DNA from 3 places in the Gottfriedia sp. ABJ_BB2_2 genome. Region 1 is predicted to be linked to each of the others. Evidence: riboswitches for the same ligand, from Rfam matches in the RefSeq annotation. Region 1 holds a riboswitch; each other region holds the start of a gene.

Region 1 (5,165 bases):
CATGATCTTCAAGTGAGACAAATCCATGAAGAATACTTCTTAGCCCTCTAACAATATGAATTTGATTCATTGCGTTTAAATTATATGGTTTCAGAACTTCGAAAATCAACTCTAAAATTTGATTTGCAACGAATGTGTATTGATCACCTGCAGTGTGAGTTGATGACAGAGTCGATTGATATAATCCAGGGTGCTTTCGAGCGAAATGTATATAGGCAAACGATAAAGAAAAAATAGCCTCCTTTGACTGCTCGCAAATCGAAGCGTGAAGCTCATCATAAAGCTCCTGAATACCATAAAGAGCAATACTATTTTTCAGTTCATCTAAATTTTTTACGTGATTATAAATTGAAGGAGGCTGAATCGTTAATTTCTTAGCTAAATAACTAATCGTTAACACATCCCATCCTTCTTCGTCGACGATTTGGATAGCAGTCTTCAGTAATTCGTTAAAATTTAAACCAATTCTAGGTGACATTCACGATTCTCCTTTTTTTAACGCATGATCAATTGCTTCTTTTGGATTATTTATCATAGATCCATGACCTACTGCCAATAATGTTGGGTTCAATTGACTGATTTTACGAGCACTTTTGATCGCATCCTCTTTGCTCCATGTAGCCCAAGCAGGAAATGGGAATAAAAGGTTCAATTGACCTGAAATTGTAATACCACCTCTTAATGTAAATGCATCTCCTGCAATCACAGCGTTTGTACGTTGATCCACAAACGACATTGAACCTGGTGTATGGCCAGGTGTTTCAATTGCTAACAATGACCCAATCGTATCACCTTCTTGTAAATACCGATCAGGTGTCGTTTGGATATTTTTAGGTAGTCCACCTTTTATAGGCAAATTGGGTTCATTTGGCTCTAAAGTAACATCTCCCTTTAATAATTTCGCATCTCTTTTGGAAATTGATACAACAACATCGGGTAGCATAGTTTTTAATCGGTCTAGTGAACCAATATGATCACCATGTGCATGTGTGAGTACAATGTTTGTAATTTTTTTACCAAGTTCATTTGAAACAGAGATGATTTTATCAGCACTGAAAGATAAAGCAGTATCAATTAAAGTCAGTTCATTTTCTTCTTCAACTAAAAAACAATTTACAGGGAATAAATTAGGTAAAAAACTGATTTGATAAAGAAAATTAGATTTAGTAACCTTCATCACAATTCCTCCTAAATAAAAACTAATGGTATTAGTTTTATAATACTAATGCCATTAGTTTTTGTAAACACTTATTTCAATTTATTTCCAAATAGCTTAAATTAGAATTCCAAACTAGCTTGATTCCAAACAAAAAACCCCTCCACCAAAGATGGAAGGGTTCCAATTTAGTTTCTGCTTAAATCCATTTCTTTATAAGCAACAACTTTTGTTTTGTTTTTAAATTTATAACCTAACCAAACGATTAGGAATACTGGAATACCAATGTATGAAACAAGTACACCTTGCCAGTCAATTACATGACCAGTGAACGCTTGATAGTTTTGAGCTAATACGATAAATAAACAAGCTAAAAATGCTAAAATCGGACCTAATGGGAACCATTTTGCACGATATGGTAAATCATTTAAATCTTTCCCCTGCGCAACATATGCTTTACGGAAACGATAATGAGAAATCGCAATACCTAACCAAGCAATAAATCCTGATAAACCTGACAAGTTTAATAACCAAGTATATACTTGACCTTCACCAAAGAATGACGTTAAGCATGCTAATGAACCAACAGCAAGTGTTACGTATAAAGCGTTTGTTGGAACACCATTTTTGTTAATCTTAGTTAAGAATTTTGGTGCTTTCCCTTCAATTGCTAATGTATATAACATACGAGTTGAAGCATACGTACCACTATTCCCTGCTGATAAAACAGAAGTTAAAATAACTGCATTCATAACTGATGCTGCAAATGCTACACCTAATTTTTCAAAAACTAATGTAAATGGACTGACTGAAACGTCCCCTCTTAATAAATCTGGGTCAGTATAAGGAATTAATAAACCGATCACAAATATTGCTAATACATAGAATAAAAGGATACGCCAGAAAATTTGTCGAATTGCTTTAGGTACATTTTTCTCTGGATTTTCAGTTTCCCCAGCTGCAACACCAATCAACTCTGTACCTTGGAATGAGAATCCAGCAACGATGAAGATTGATAACACACCTAAAAATCCATTATGGAAAGGTGCTCCACCAGCAGTAAAGTTTTTAAATCCAACACTATCTCCACCTAAAATACCAAAAATCATTGCAATACCAACTATTAAAAATACAATGACAGTTACGACTTTAATTAAAGCAAACCAAAATTCTGATTCACCATAACCTTTAACTGATAATAGATTTAATCCTAAAATAATGACTAAGAAAATAGCACTCCATAATACAGCAGGTGTATTTGGGAACCAATATTTCATTAACATTGCTGAAGCAACTAATTCAAAAGCTAATGTGATTGCCCAGTTATACCAATAGTTCCAACCCATTGCAAATCCAAATGCAGGATCTACATAACGAGATGCATACGTACTAAAAGAACCAGATACAGGAAGATAAGTTGCCATTTCCCCTAAACTTGTCATTAAGAAATAAACCATTAAACCAATTAAACAATATGCTAATAAAGCTCCACCTGGACCAGCTTCACTTATTGAAGCGCCACTCGCTAAAAATAACCCTGTTCCAATAGAACCACCGATTGAAATCATTGTTAAGTGTCTTGCTTTCAGTCCTCTTTTTAAAGAACCTTCATTTTGCGGGAGATTAGATTGTCCCATCTTTGTTGCCTCCTCTTCATTCTTGCAATACTATCTTTACGCAGAATTAGGGGCGCAAAAGTGTTGTTTGCTGTGTATTTTACTCAAGAAATTCCTACATTATGTAATGGTTGGAATGTTCTTAAAAACGCAAAAAAACACGTGAAGAATGTTCACGTGTTTAAGACTCAGTTTATATGCGTCTAACAGCCAACATCTCTTCAATAGCCCTCCACAAGTAAACTTGTGACAGTCCTACGCTTATTCAGCAATAGGCCCAGCAACAAAATTGAATGGCAACTTTGTTACTTCGGCAGTTTCGCCTTTCATTACTTTTCATTGGTTCCATAAACCTCCAAGTAATTACTCATCAAAACCGCGCCTCTATCCATACGAGATAAAGATCATATTTAATTTTTATAAAATCACTATACCAATCTAATAATCTAGTTGTCAATTATTTTCTACAAAATTCTACAAGTTCAACTGAAGAATCCTTTAGAATTCTTTTGACCTTGTTGAAATATAAACTTGTAATAAAAAAAGTAATATCAGGTTGATTTCCACTACAGGTTGCTCGCTTTCCAAGGGGCGAGACCTGAGCCTCCTCGGCGCGCCTCCGGGGTCTCAGCCTTCCCGCATTTCCCACAGGAGTCGATCAGCCTTCCGTTCCAATCAACCTATTCATATAAAAAAGATTTTTCATTAAACATAACTCTAAACTTTAACTTAAAAGAATATTTTATTTACTTTTTAGATCAAATTTAATGAGTATATCGACATTTACAACAACTTAATAATAATTTGAACCCATTTTTCACCAGACCTAGAGCCATTACTAGTCAAGTAATATGATTCTTAGCATAATATTGTTCAATAATTTAAAAGTGTACATATAATTTTCGTATTGACATTTGTATTTTTTAACACTCTTGAAGAGTCCTTTAGAATTGTATATCCCACTTCCTTTATGATTCCTATTTTTCATTCATAACCTGCCTTACTTCCTGTTTTTTACTGTACTTTTTGCTATAATGAAAAATGTATTTGAACAAAGGAGGAATATTGACATGACAGTGTATAAAGCATTAACTCTTGCAGGATCAGATAGTAGTGGTGGCGCAGGTTTACAGGCAGACATAAAAACATTCCAAGAGAGAGATGTTTATGGAATGAGTGCAATCACTACATTAGTTGCAATGGACCCACATAATCATTGGCACCATCAAGTATTTCCGATTGATATCAGTACAATTGCAGCGCAATTAGAAACAATCGTTGTTGGTGTAGGCATTCAGGCTATGAAAACGGGAATGCTTGGATCAGTGGAAGTCATTGAATTAGCAGCTGAAACAATTAAAAAACATAATATAAATCGTGTAGTAGTTGACCCTGTTATGATTTGTAAAGGGAATGATGAGGCTTTACATCCTGAAACAAATGATGCATTAAGAGATGTATTAGTTCCTTTATCAACTGTAGTAACACCAAATTTATTTGAGGCAGCACAATTAGCAAATATGGCTCCGATTAAAACAGTTGAACAAATGGAAGAAGCAGCACGTAAGATTCATGCACTAGGTGCAAAATTCGTACTAGTAAAAGGCGGAAGCAAAATTCAACATGAGAACGCCGTAGATGTTTTATTTGATGGTGAAAAGATTGAGCTTTTAGAGTCAGACCGAATTGAAACAACTTATACACATGGTGCTGGTTGTACATACTCTGCGGCAATTTGTGCAGAATTAGCTAAAGGAGTAGAACCTAGAGAAGCTATTTATACAGCTAAAAAGTATATTACTGAAGCAATTCGCCACTCATTTAAATTAAATGAATATGTAGGTCCAACAAACCATATGGCATATCGTTTACATGGAGAGAAATAAAATACAATAGAAAAGAGCAGGTAAGGAAATTTCCCTTCATCCTGCTCTTTTATTTTACTTGCTCTTAAAACTGATCCCAAGTAAGAACTTCATCTAATGTCAAACGAACTTTTTCAAATCCAGCTTTTATTCCCTTACCAACAGAGATTAACATAACTGGTTTGAAGTTTTCAGGTACATTAAACGCTTCTACAAATTTTGCTTGATCAAAGCCACCCATTGGTACTGTATCTAAACCTTTTGCTTTTGCCGCTAGCATAAGTTGCATTGATACTAATCCACCATCAATCATCGCTACTTTTGTTGCTATATCTTCTGGGAAATTACCATAATTTTTAACAATTGAGCCTACATAAAAGTCTTTAACCTCTTGCGTCATCATACCTTTAGCAACTAATTCATCATAAATTCGATCAGCATTTACATATGCTTTTATATCACCTAAAACTGCAATAACTACTGAAGCATCGACGATTTGTTGTTGATTGTTAGCAATTGGAAGTAATT
Region 2 (5,165 bases), on a different contig from region 1:
CAGCTAATTCAAGTGATTGTTGTTCTAATTGTCTTACTCTTACATCTTCTTTTGCATCTTGCAGTTCTTTAACCGCAAGCTTTAATCTATATTCTGCAGATCTTAATGATTTTTCTTTTGCTGCTTGTGATTTAGATAAATCGCTTTCTTGCGCTACAAGCTCTTCTTTTGCATTGACAAGTGATGCTTTTTTCTCGTTCACAAGTTGTCTTTCTTTTTCAACTTCAGCTTGTTCTGATTCTTGTTCTTTAATGATATCTTGGTCTGCTTCAAAAAGCGTTGTAATTGAATTTAATCGATTAAAGAAATCAACAATACCATCAGAATTGAAAAGAACATCTGTTACTAAGTTAACTTTTGGTTGTTTTTGCATAGCAACAAGACGATCTTCTAGCATTTCGTTACGCTTTTCGATACGGTCTTGTAAGTATGTAATTCTAGCATTCTTATCTTGAATAATCTTTTGAGTTTCTGAGATTTCTTCTTTTTTAGATTGAATTTTTGCTTTCGTATCTTTAATCTTTTGATCTATCTTTTTAACATCATTACTTAATTTTTTGAATTGTGATTGGAATTTATCTACTTCAGCTTGCTTTTTTTCTACTTTCGTTTCGGCATTTACCGAAGCATTCGGCGCTAAAGATACTAAAAATGTACCTGCTATAGCCAGCACTGTAAGTTTTCTTTTAAACATTTCAGCGTGTCTCCTCTCGCTTATCTACTAGGTATTTATATCATAGATTTGCGAAGGGAGTCGCTTTTGTTACAATATTGTAATATAAATGATAAATATGTCTTAATCTGTCGATAAACAAACATAAAATCGTTAGGAAACAGAAATAAAACTCTTCTATTATCTAATAGAAGAGTTTTCAATGTAAATCATGTCATTTTTAATTAAATCTTGATACGTTTCACGTTGTACCACTACTCTAGATACACCGTCTTTTACAAATACAACAGCCGGACGACGAATACGATTATAATTATTAGCCATCGAATAACCGTATGCACCTGTACATGATACAGCTAATAAATCATTGCTCTCAACAACTGGTAACTCACAATCCCAAATTAACATATCTCCACTTTCACAACATTTACCTGCAATTGACACTACCTCTTTATTCTCGTCATTCGCGCGATTTGCAAGCATAGCTTCATATTTTGATCCATAAAGTGCTGGGCGGATATTATCAGTCATTCCCCCATCAACAGATACATATTTTCTTACTGAAGGTAGGTTTTTTGTTGCTCCAATCGTATAAAGAGTTGTTCCTGCTTCACCAACGATACTACGCCCAGGCTCCAACCATAATTCAGGAACTGGATACGATAATTCTTCACATTGTTGTTTAATTATAGAAGTAATTTGATCAATATGCTTTACAATTGATAACGGTTCGTCTTCAGTAGTGTAACGAATCCCAAATCCGCCACCAACATTTAATATTTCAGCTGTATAGTCTAATTCATTTTTTAATTCACTTAAAAAGTTCATTAATATTTTGATTGCATGAACAAACCCATCTGGCTCAAAAATTTGCGACCCAATATGAGAATGTATTCCCAATAATTTTAAATTCGGTGAATTTAACGAAATGGCAACTGCTTCGTTAGCTTGACCTGACGTAATATCAAAACCAAACTTTGAATCTTCTTGTCCTGTCATAACATATTCATGAGTGTGTGCTTCTACTCCGGGTGTTACACGTAATAAAATTGATACATATTCTCCACGATTCTCGGCGATCGCTTGTAAAACTTCTAACTCAAAGAAGTTATCTACAACGAAACAACCAATTTTTGCATCTAATGCTTCTTCAATTTCTTCTATTGATTTATTATTCCCATGAAAATGAATTTTCTCTGGTGGAAACCCTGCTTGAATCGCTGTATATAGTTCGCCACTTGAAACAACATCTAAACAAAACCCTTCTCTTTTTATTAAGCGGGCTTGTTCAATACAAAGAAAAGCTTTACTTGCATAAGCAACTTGATACTTTAATCCAGTCTCTTTTAATGCCTCATGAAATTCTCTACATTTAGACTCAATCAAAGATTCGTCGTATATATATAAAGGTGTCCCATACTGTTCAGCTAATTGAACTGTACTGCATCCTCCGATTTCTAGATGTCCATTATGATCAATTCGACTATTACCATGTAAATACATTAATATTCTCCCTTCATAACTAAACACAAGTTCATTCACCAGAAGCCTTCTTCAATGTATTAGTGTATTAAAAAAGGCACATGAAGGATATGTTCATGTGCCTATCACTTTTAAAATAAAAAGGATATTGCCAATCACATCTCTTCAATAGCTCTTCACAAATACAAGTGACAGTACTACATTTATTAAATGCAGTCCCAGCATTTTAGCGTGTGGCGCTCTAATGCTTCGGCATCGGATCCTTTTTCGTTTAGTCTTCAAACCCACAGTTCTCTTAAACGATACTCATATACAATGCAACCTCTACGAATAGATTGTTTTTATTATATTAGTCTATGTATAACACAGTCTAAAATTGGATGTCAAACCTTTTTAAAAAATAAACTGTAATTTCAATTTTTTACTATTTATTAGTCTAAACAAATTTTTCTTTTCAAAATATTATCTTTACTATAAAATACTAATTACGCGCTAAAAAAAGGTGATTAATATGAAAAATCTAATCAATAATAAAAAACATCATATAAAAAAAACAAGCCACTAACTTCATGTTAGTGGTTTTTCTTTTTTGTTGCCTTAGGACAACACTCTTAGCTAAAGTAGAAAAAATTGGTCAGAGGTGAATAGATTGCATTCAACCAAAATTGCATTACTTTCCATTTGTAGTAACTCTTTTATTGTTTTATTAAAATTAGTAGTTGGAATCATTACAGGATCTGTTGCTATTATTTCGGAGGCAATCCATTCTTTATTAGATTTAGTCGCTTCCATTATCGCATTCTTCTCAGTGAAAATTTCGAATCGCCCACCCGACAAGGAACACCCTTATGGTCACGGTAAATTTGAGAATATTTCAGGGACTATTGAAACACTTCTCATTTTTATTGCAGGAATTTGGATTATTGTTGAATCTGTTGAAAAACTAATTCACCCTACACCAATAAAACTTCCTTTTATAGGTGTAATCGTGATGCTACTCGGGGCTTTCATCAATTGGCGAGTTGGTAAAAAAGTTCAAAAAGTAGGAGACGAAACGCATTCTGTCGCAATGCAATCAAATGCATTACATTTATTAACAGACGTCTATTCATCGCTAGGTGTTGCGGCTAGCTTAATTTTAGTCTCGCTCACAGGTTGGGTACTACTAGATGCATTAATAGGGATTGGAATTGCATTATATATAATGAAAGAATCTATAGAGCTTGGAAAGAAATCATTTACCCCATTACTAGACACCGGGTTATCTTCAAGCGAAATACTACAAATTGAACAAGTTTTATTAAATTTCAAAACACAATTTATTGAATACCATGATTTACGAACAAGAAGATCTGGCGCTGAAGAACATATCGACTTTCATCTAGTTTTGCCATCTAGCATGAGTATTGAAGAAGCTCATCTACTTTGCGATCAAATAGAAGATGAAATCAAAAAAGTTCTCATAAATCCCCAAATTTTAATTCATGTCGAACCGGAAAATGAAATGGTTAGAAACGTAAAATAACGAAACATAAAAAGCGCATCTATAATAGATGCGCTTATTTTGTAGACAACTATATTAACTAAAATCAGACTACCTGGAAACGTTTGTCTTTTTAGGCTTAGGAGCCGAATAATTAGCGTAGTTACCTTACCTTAGATCCATAAATAAGCACCGCAATTAGGAGAAACACAGAAAGCGAGCGTTTGACGGGCAGTCTATAAGATCATTTCATCCTTAGGCTGCTGCTCATTTTCTTTAATTTTTTGTGCTCTCATCGTAATCATCGCATAACCGATTGCCATGATAATGCCAAAGATATAGCCACCGACTGTGAAAATAATAGTCCTTGAGTAGTAAGCCTTCACACCATAGGTTTCAAGCATCCACCATTGTGCTCCAGTAAATATAATATCTTTAACAATCCAAGCTATAAACAAATATTGGAACAACTTGAACAGTGAAGGATGTTTATAAAGTATCTTACTTTCTTCTCTTTCTTGTCCCTGAATAGCGGCAATATCAATCATAAAATAATATGGTAATGGCTTCTTTATCGCTAAAAGAATAATGAATACCCCGATTAGGCCAATGTGGTAATACACATTATATAGAAGTAAATTTTCTTTTGTCCCAGCAAAAAGATCTAATGCAGTACTAACACTCATCGTAGTAATAATGAAAATCCCAGTTACATTAAATTGTTTAGTATACCAAAAACGAAATAATGTATATAAAATCCCAGGAATGGTTGGGACAATCATCGCCCAATAATCTCCAATATATGGCTTTAATAGTTTATAACCAACTAGTGGGAAAACTAAATACAAAATTAGATCGTAAATTATCAAATTACTTTCTTTTTTCATTTTTATAACCTCATTTTTCCTTATTCTACTATTGTAGTATTAGCGTTTAAATTTGATTATAGCAAAAAAGTTCCTATGCAAACACTCTATCTACAATATCTTCATAAATGACAAGTTCTTTATCACTTTGCGATATTCCTTCACATATAAAATATTTAAATTGTTTAATAGGTAACTAATCGATGTATACAAAACAGACTTGTTAGGCCCCAGGTATATCAGCCTTCCCGCATTTCCCACGTGAGTCTCGTTCCTTCTGTTAATCAACTTCTGTCTTTTAAGTTATAAAGCACTCTATTCGAAAAGAACAACAAAAAAGAGAACATCCATATATCATGAATGTTCTCTCATATTTATTAAAATAAAGTTAAAGAGCCAGGCCCTGTTAAAAGTAAACCGACTGATGTAGCAATTATGAGTAGATTATATTCAATACCATTTGAAGTAATCCAAAAGCCATTTTTTAAATGCACTTTTAATATGGCAACTAACATAACCAGTATGATTAACCAAGCACCAACTGTTGTGTACAAGCCTGCCGCAACAAGTAATCCTCCTATTAGTTCCGCTGCTCCTGATAAAAATGCAAAAAATCCACCAGGTTTCACACCAATCGACTCTAACCATTGACCAGTTCCTT
Region 3 (5,165 bases), on a different contig from region 1:
AAAAATTTCTAATAAATAGCGGAATGGTAAATTCGCCATAAATTCAGCAGCTTTGTTAAATGATTCTGCTCCATTCGTTGCAAAATGATTGACAACTAAGTGCTGCATTAAGAATATTCCTACTGGAATTACTCCTAACAATGAATGAAGTTTTCTAAGGAAAAACTCCTGGCCATTCTTGTTGCTCATGTAAAACCCTGCCCCCTTTAGTTTGTGAACATGAAAATAAAATTACTGCTTCTATTATTCTAGAAAAATAGAAAATAATGTAATTTCCATAAAAATCTAAATTTTTATGAGATTTATCTAAAGTTCATTTTACTCCTGTTAATATAACAGGTCAAGAAAACGCGTACATTTTTCTTTACTGAAAAAACTTCTCAATTATATTGGTAAATCTACAAATAATCAGGTTTTCAATTATTGTTTTTATTATTGTTTATTGTATATAATAAATACATGTTTTTTAAGGAAAGGGAGAGCTATTCGACCATGATGAACGGCAATGAAATTTTAAAAACTCCAGGGAATATTTCTGGTTTCGGCTACGAACTCTTACGAAATGATTTACTTACAGAATTATTAGGGAAAGAGCAACATGATATATTATATTGGGCGGGAAAAATGATTGCTAGAAAATATCCATTAGCAACATTTGAAGAAATTATTGAATTTTTTGAAACTGCAGGTTGGGGAACTTTAACGGTTGTAGATGAAAAAAAACAAGAAGTACATTTTGTCTTAACTTCTGAACTAGTTACATACAGAAATCAACATAAAAAAGACGTATCTTATCAATTGGAAGCAGGCTTTCTTGCAATGCAAATTCAACAACAAATCGATGTAATTGCAGAAACATATGAAGAGCAAAGTAAACGTTCTGATAAAGTAAAATTTCAAGTAAAATGGGATCTAAAAGATCCAGTTACAAAAAAATAAAAATAAGCCTGTTCATTTAATTGATCAGGCTTATTTCATATTATCTTTTTCGCTTTTCTTTATTAGTTCATCTAGTTTGCGATTCATTTCATCTAATTGTTTATTTTTCTTAACACCTTTAATAATATAATTCATGAGAAATAAACTAATAAAAACGAATAATAGAATAAGAAGTATTAATAATATTAATTGAAAAACTATATCCCCATAAGCAATCCCTGCATTTATCAAATCAAAACCTCCATTACCAATTACTACTTCTATTATATGGTAATATTTCGCTAAAATGTTATAAAACCCCTCTAATCCTAGTTCCTATTGAAAGGAAAATGATGATTAAAGGGGATTTTTTATTTTATCCTTCTACAACTACTTCTTCTTGAACTCGATCTAGCTCATAACCTTTATGCAGAGCATGAACAGCATTTTGTAATTGCGACTTTGGAATAACAGTTGAAACTTTAATTTCAGACGTACTGACCATTTTTACCGGTATACTAGCTTCAGCTAAAAATTTAAACATATTTGCCGCAACACCTGGATTTGAAACCATACCACTTCCAACAATCGAAACTTTCGCAAGCTCGCTCTCAAAATCAAATGAAACATATCCTAAATATTCTTTTTTAGATTCTAGAATTGTGATAGTTTCTAACATATTTTCTGATTTAATAGAAAATGAAAGATTCACTAAATTATCTGATGTAACACTTTGAATAATAATGTCTACGTCAATTCCCTCTGTTGCAAGTATTGTAAAGATATTCGGTAAAAGATCGACTTGGTTATGTAAACCATTTAAAGTCATTCTTGTGACATTTGATTCAAAAGCGATTCCTCTTACGACTGATTGTTGTTCCATTTGATTTTCCTCCCCAATAAACGTACCAATTTCATCATGTTGGCTTGATCTTACTTGTATAACTAATCCATAATTTTTTGCAAATTCTACTGCCCTAGGGTGTAAAACAGCTGCACCTAAAGCAGCAAGCTCTAGCATTTCATCATATGAAACATGACTCAATTTAGTAGCTTCTGGCTCGATTCTTGGATCCGTTGTATAAACCCCTAAAACATCAGTATAAATATCACAACGTTCTGCCTGTAATGCAGCCGCTAACGCTACTGCAGTAGTATCCGAACCACCACGACCTAAAGTTGTAATTTCATCTTCATTACTTAACCCTTGGAAACCTGCGACAATCACAATATACCCTTCATTGATCAATTGCTGTATTCTTTCTGTTTGAATTGTTTCAATGCGAGCATTACCATGAATAGATTCTGTATGGATTCCTGCTTGCCAACCAGTTAATGAGATTGCCTTAAATCCTTTAGCCTGAATTGCCATAGCTAATAAAGAAATTGAGACTTGCTCACCAGTTGTTAAAAGCATATCCATTTCACGCTTACTATTTTGTGGACTAATTTGCTGTGCAAGATTAACGAGTTCATCAGTATGATGTCCCATTGCAGAGACAACTGTAACTACACTATTACCTTCTTTATAGGCTTTTGTTACTGTATCAGCAACATGTTTTATTCGCTCGATTGAACCGACTGAAGTCCCTCCAAATTTTTGAACAATAATTCCCATTTTTTCTCATCCTCACCTATTTTTCATAAAAAAGAATACAAAAAAGCGCGTGAAGCAATGTTCACGCGCCTAATTTACAAAATTGTAATAAAATAGACAAATCATCAACATCTCTTCAATAGCTCCCCGCATTTAGTATGCGACAGTACTACACCTATTAAATGCAGTCCCAACGAAAAGAATTGTGGATTCATTTCATTTCGGCAAAACTTCCTTTCAACTGTCCATATCAACGCCACACGTCTATGACAGCATACTCTTAAGTTTTGCACCTCTATTACGAGAGAAAATATTATATTTTTAACTTAATATAAATTATTTTGAAAATAGTGTCAAGGAATTTTTGTCCTTATGACTAGTTCACTGATTCTATGCTTTTCTAACACATTTTCAAACTAAGACTTTTTAAGGATGAAAAATACCCTATCACTTTCTAAAGTGTTGATAGATTTCTTCCGCAACATTTTTCGGAATTTTTGCTTGAATAAGCTCTTCAATTGTTGCCTCTTTAATTTTTTTAACAGATCCGAAATGTTTTAATAATGCTTTCTTTCTAGTTCCTCCAACTCCAGTAATGCCATCTAAAGCTGATTGAACCATAGATTTACTATGAAGCTGACGATAAAATTCAATTGCAAAACGATGAACCTCATCTTGAATACGTTGTAATAAAAAGAATTCCTGACTCTGTCTACCTAATTGCACAATTTGAGGTGGTTGCCCTATTAATAATTCAGATGTACGATGTTTTTCATCTTTTACTAAACCTGCTGTTGGAATAAACAACCCTAGCTCATTTTGCAACACATCTTCAACTGCTGATAAGTGTCCTTTACCCCCATCAACGATAATTAAATTCGGAAGAGGTAGGTTTTCTTTCAGTGCTCTTGAATATCTTCTTCTTACTACTTCACGCATTGAATCATAATCATCTGGACCGATTACAGTTTTAATTTTATATTTTCTATAATCCTTTTTAGAAGGCTTTCCATCAATAAATACAATCATTGCAGATACTGGATTAGTACCTTGAATATTAGAATTATCAAATGCTTCGATTCGATAAGGAGTTTCGATATTTAATATTTCTCCAAGCTTTTCGATTGCTTTAATCGTTCTCTCTTCATCTCTTTCAATCAACTTGAATTTTTCTTGTAATCCGATTTTCGCATTCTTATTTGCTAATACAACTAATTCTTTTTTCTGTCCTCTTTTAGGTTGGAGAACTGGAACCTTTAGTAATTCTTTTAACAGATCATTATCTACTTTATCTGGTACAAAAATTTCTTTTGGCTTTATATTATGTGTCTTCTCATAAAATTGGCCAACAAATGATAAAAATGCTTCTTCAGGTTCGTCATAAATTGGAAAATAAGATACATCTCTCTCAATCAATTTTCCTCTTCTAACAAAGAAAACCTGTACACACATCCAGCCTTTATCTACAGCATAACCAAATACATCACGATCAACTAGGTCACTGTTCATCATTTTCTGCTTTTCCATTGTTGCTTCGATAGAGATAATTTGATCTCGGTACTCTTTCGCTCGTTCGAAATCTAATGCTTCTGAAGCTGCCATCATCTTTGCTTCAAGCTCTTTTCGTACCTGGTCTTCCCCGCCATTTAAAAATCTTATGATTTCATTTACTAGTTCTTGGTTTTGCTCATCAGTTATATCTTTTATACAAGGTGCAAGACATTGTCCAATATGATAATATAAGCAAACTTTATCAGGCAAAGTGGAACACTTACGCAATGGATATAAACGATCTAATAATTTTTTCGTTTCCGTCGCAGCTGTTACATTAGGAAATGGTCCGAAGTATTTCCCTTTGTCTTTCTTTACGTTACGAGTAATGATCAATCTCGGATGTTTCTCTGCAGTTACTTTAATAAAAGGATAAGTTTTATCATCCTTCAACATAATGTTATATTTCGGATCATATTTTTTAATCAAATTCATCTCTAGAATGAGTGCTTCCATATTAGAAGAAGTAACAATATATTCAAAATCTACAATCTCTTGGACTAAGCGATACGTTTTCCCATCATGAGATCCCGTAAAATATGACCGAACACGATTTTTTAATACTTTTGCTTTTCCTACATAAATAATTGTTCCTTGAATGTCCTTCATTAAATAACATCCCGGTTGATCAGGTAAAAGACTTAATTTTTCTTTCAAATGATTGTCCAATGTCCTACCCTCCTTCTAAGGTAATTTGTTAATTTAATTATAATCTGCATTTATAAAAACTGAAAATATTTTCATCCATTAAGTTTAATTTAAGGAACTCCCATTATTGTATAACTTGCTATTCAAAACAGTAAAGGGAGAAAAATAAAATGAAAAAAATAAGAAAAGTTCATTTTTGGATTGGAGTCATTGTATCAATATTTCTATTTATAGAATCTACAACCGGGATTATCATGTATTTTAATAAAGGTGCAGATAGATCTGGTTTCTCTATGCAAGGTCAATTTCCTGGAACTCAAGATAATAATAGTCAACAACAGAGTAGCCAGTTAGGGAATCAATTAAATGATAGTTCGTCTATAAGCAGTGAAAATTTGCCAAATTTCGGACAAACCCCTCCTGCTCAATCTGCATTCTCAATAAAAAGTTT

Evidence for each region. A riboswitch is a leader RNA that binds a small molecule or an ion and turns the genes downstream of it on or off. The one in region 1 is predicted to bind lysine.
Region 2: another riboswitch for lysine. It lies ahead of lysA (diaminopimelate decarboxylase); the one in region 1 lies ahead of ACX6U0_RS15265 (amino acid permease).
Region 3: another riboswitch for lysine. It lies ahead of ACX6U0_RS17755 (aspartate kinase); the one in region 1 lies ahead of ACX6U0_RS15265 (amino acid permease).

What each region holds. Positions count from the first base shown of each region.
Region 1 covers NZ_JBVFKR010000007.1:35,570-40,734, reverse strand. The annotation lists gene ACX6U0_RS15275 (TetR-like C-terminal domain-containing protein) at 1-478, opposite strand, end outside; gene ACX6U0_RS15270 (MBL fold metallo-hydrolase) at 479-1,177, opposite strand; gene ACX6U0_RS15265 (amino acid permease) at 1,345-2,793, opposite strand; lysine riboswitch at 2,990-3,167, opposite strand; gene pdxK (pyridoxine/pyridoxal/pyridoxamine kinase) at 3,843-4,658, shown strand; gene ACX6U0_RS15255 (nitroreductase family protein) at 4,723-5,165, opposite strand, start outside.
Region 2 covers NZ_JBVFKR010000011.1:17,452-22,616, forward strand. The annotation lists gene ACX6U0_RS18210 (C40 family peptidase) at 1-694, opposite strand, end outside; gene lysA (diaminopimelate decarboxylase) at 854-2,176, opposite strand; lysine riboswitch at 2,317-2,490, opposite strand; gene ACX6U0_RS18220 (cation diffusion facilitator family transporter) at 2,805-3,680, shown strand; gene ACX6U0_RS18225 (VC0807 family protein) at 3,875-4,525, opposite strand; gene ACX6U0_RS18230 (DoxX family protein) at 4,882-5,165, opposite strand, start outside.
Region 3 covers NZ_JBVFKR010000010.1:43,569-48,733, reverse strand. The annotation lists gene ACX6U0_RS17770 (succinate dehydrogenase cytochrome b558 subunit) at 1-189, opposite strand, end outside; gene ACX6U0_RS17765 (YslB family protein) at 493-939, shown strand; gene ACX6U0_RS17760 (DUF4083 family protein) at 970-1,170, opposite strand; gene ACX6U0_RS17755 (aspartate kinase) at 1,295-2,536, opposite strand; lysine riboswitch at 2,648-2,821, opposite strand; gene uvrC (excinuclease ABC subunit UvrC) at 2,963-4,735, opposite strand; gene ACX6U0_RS17745 (hypothetical protein) at 4,885-5,165, shown strand, end outside.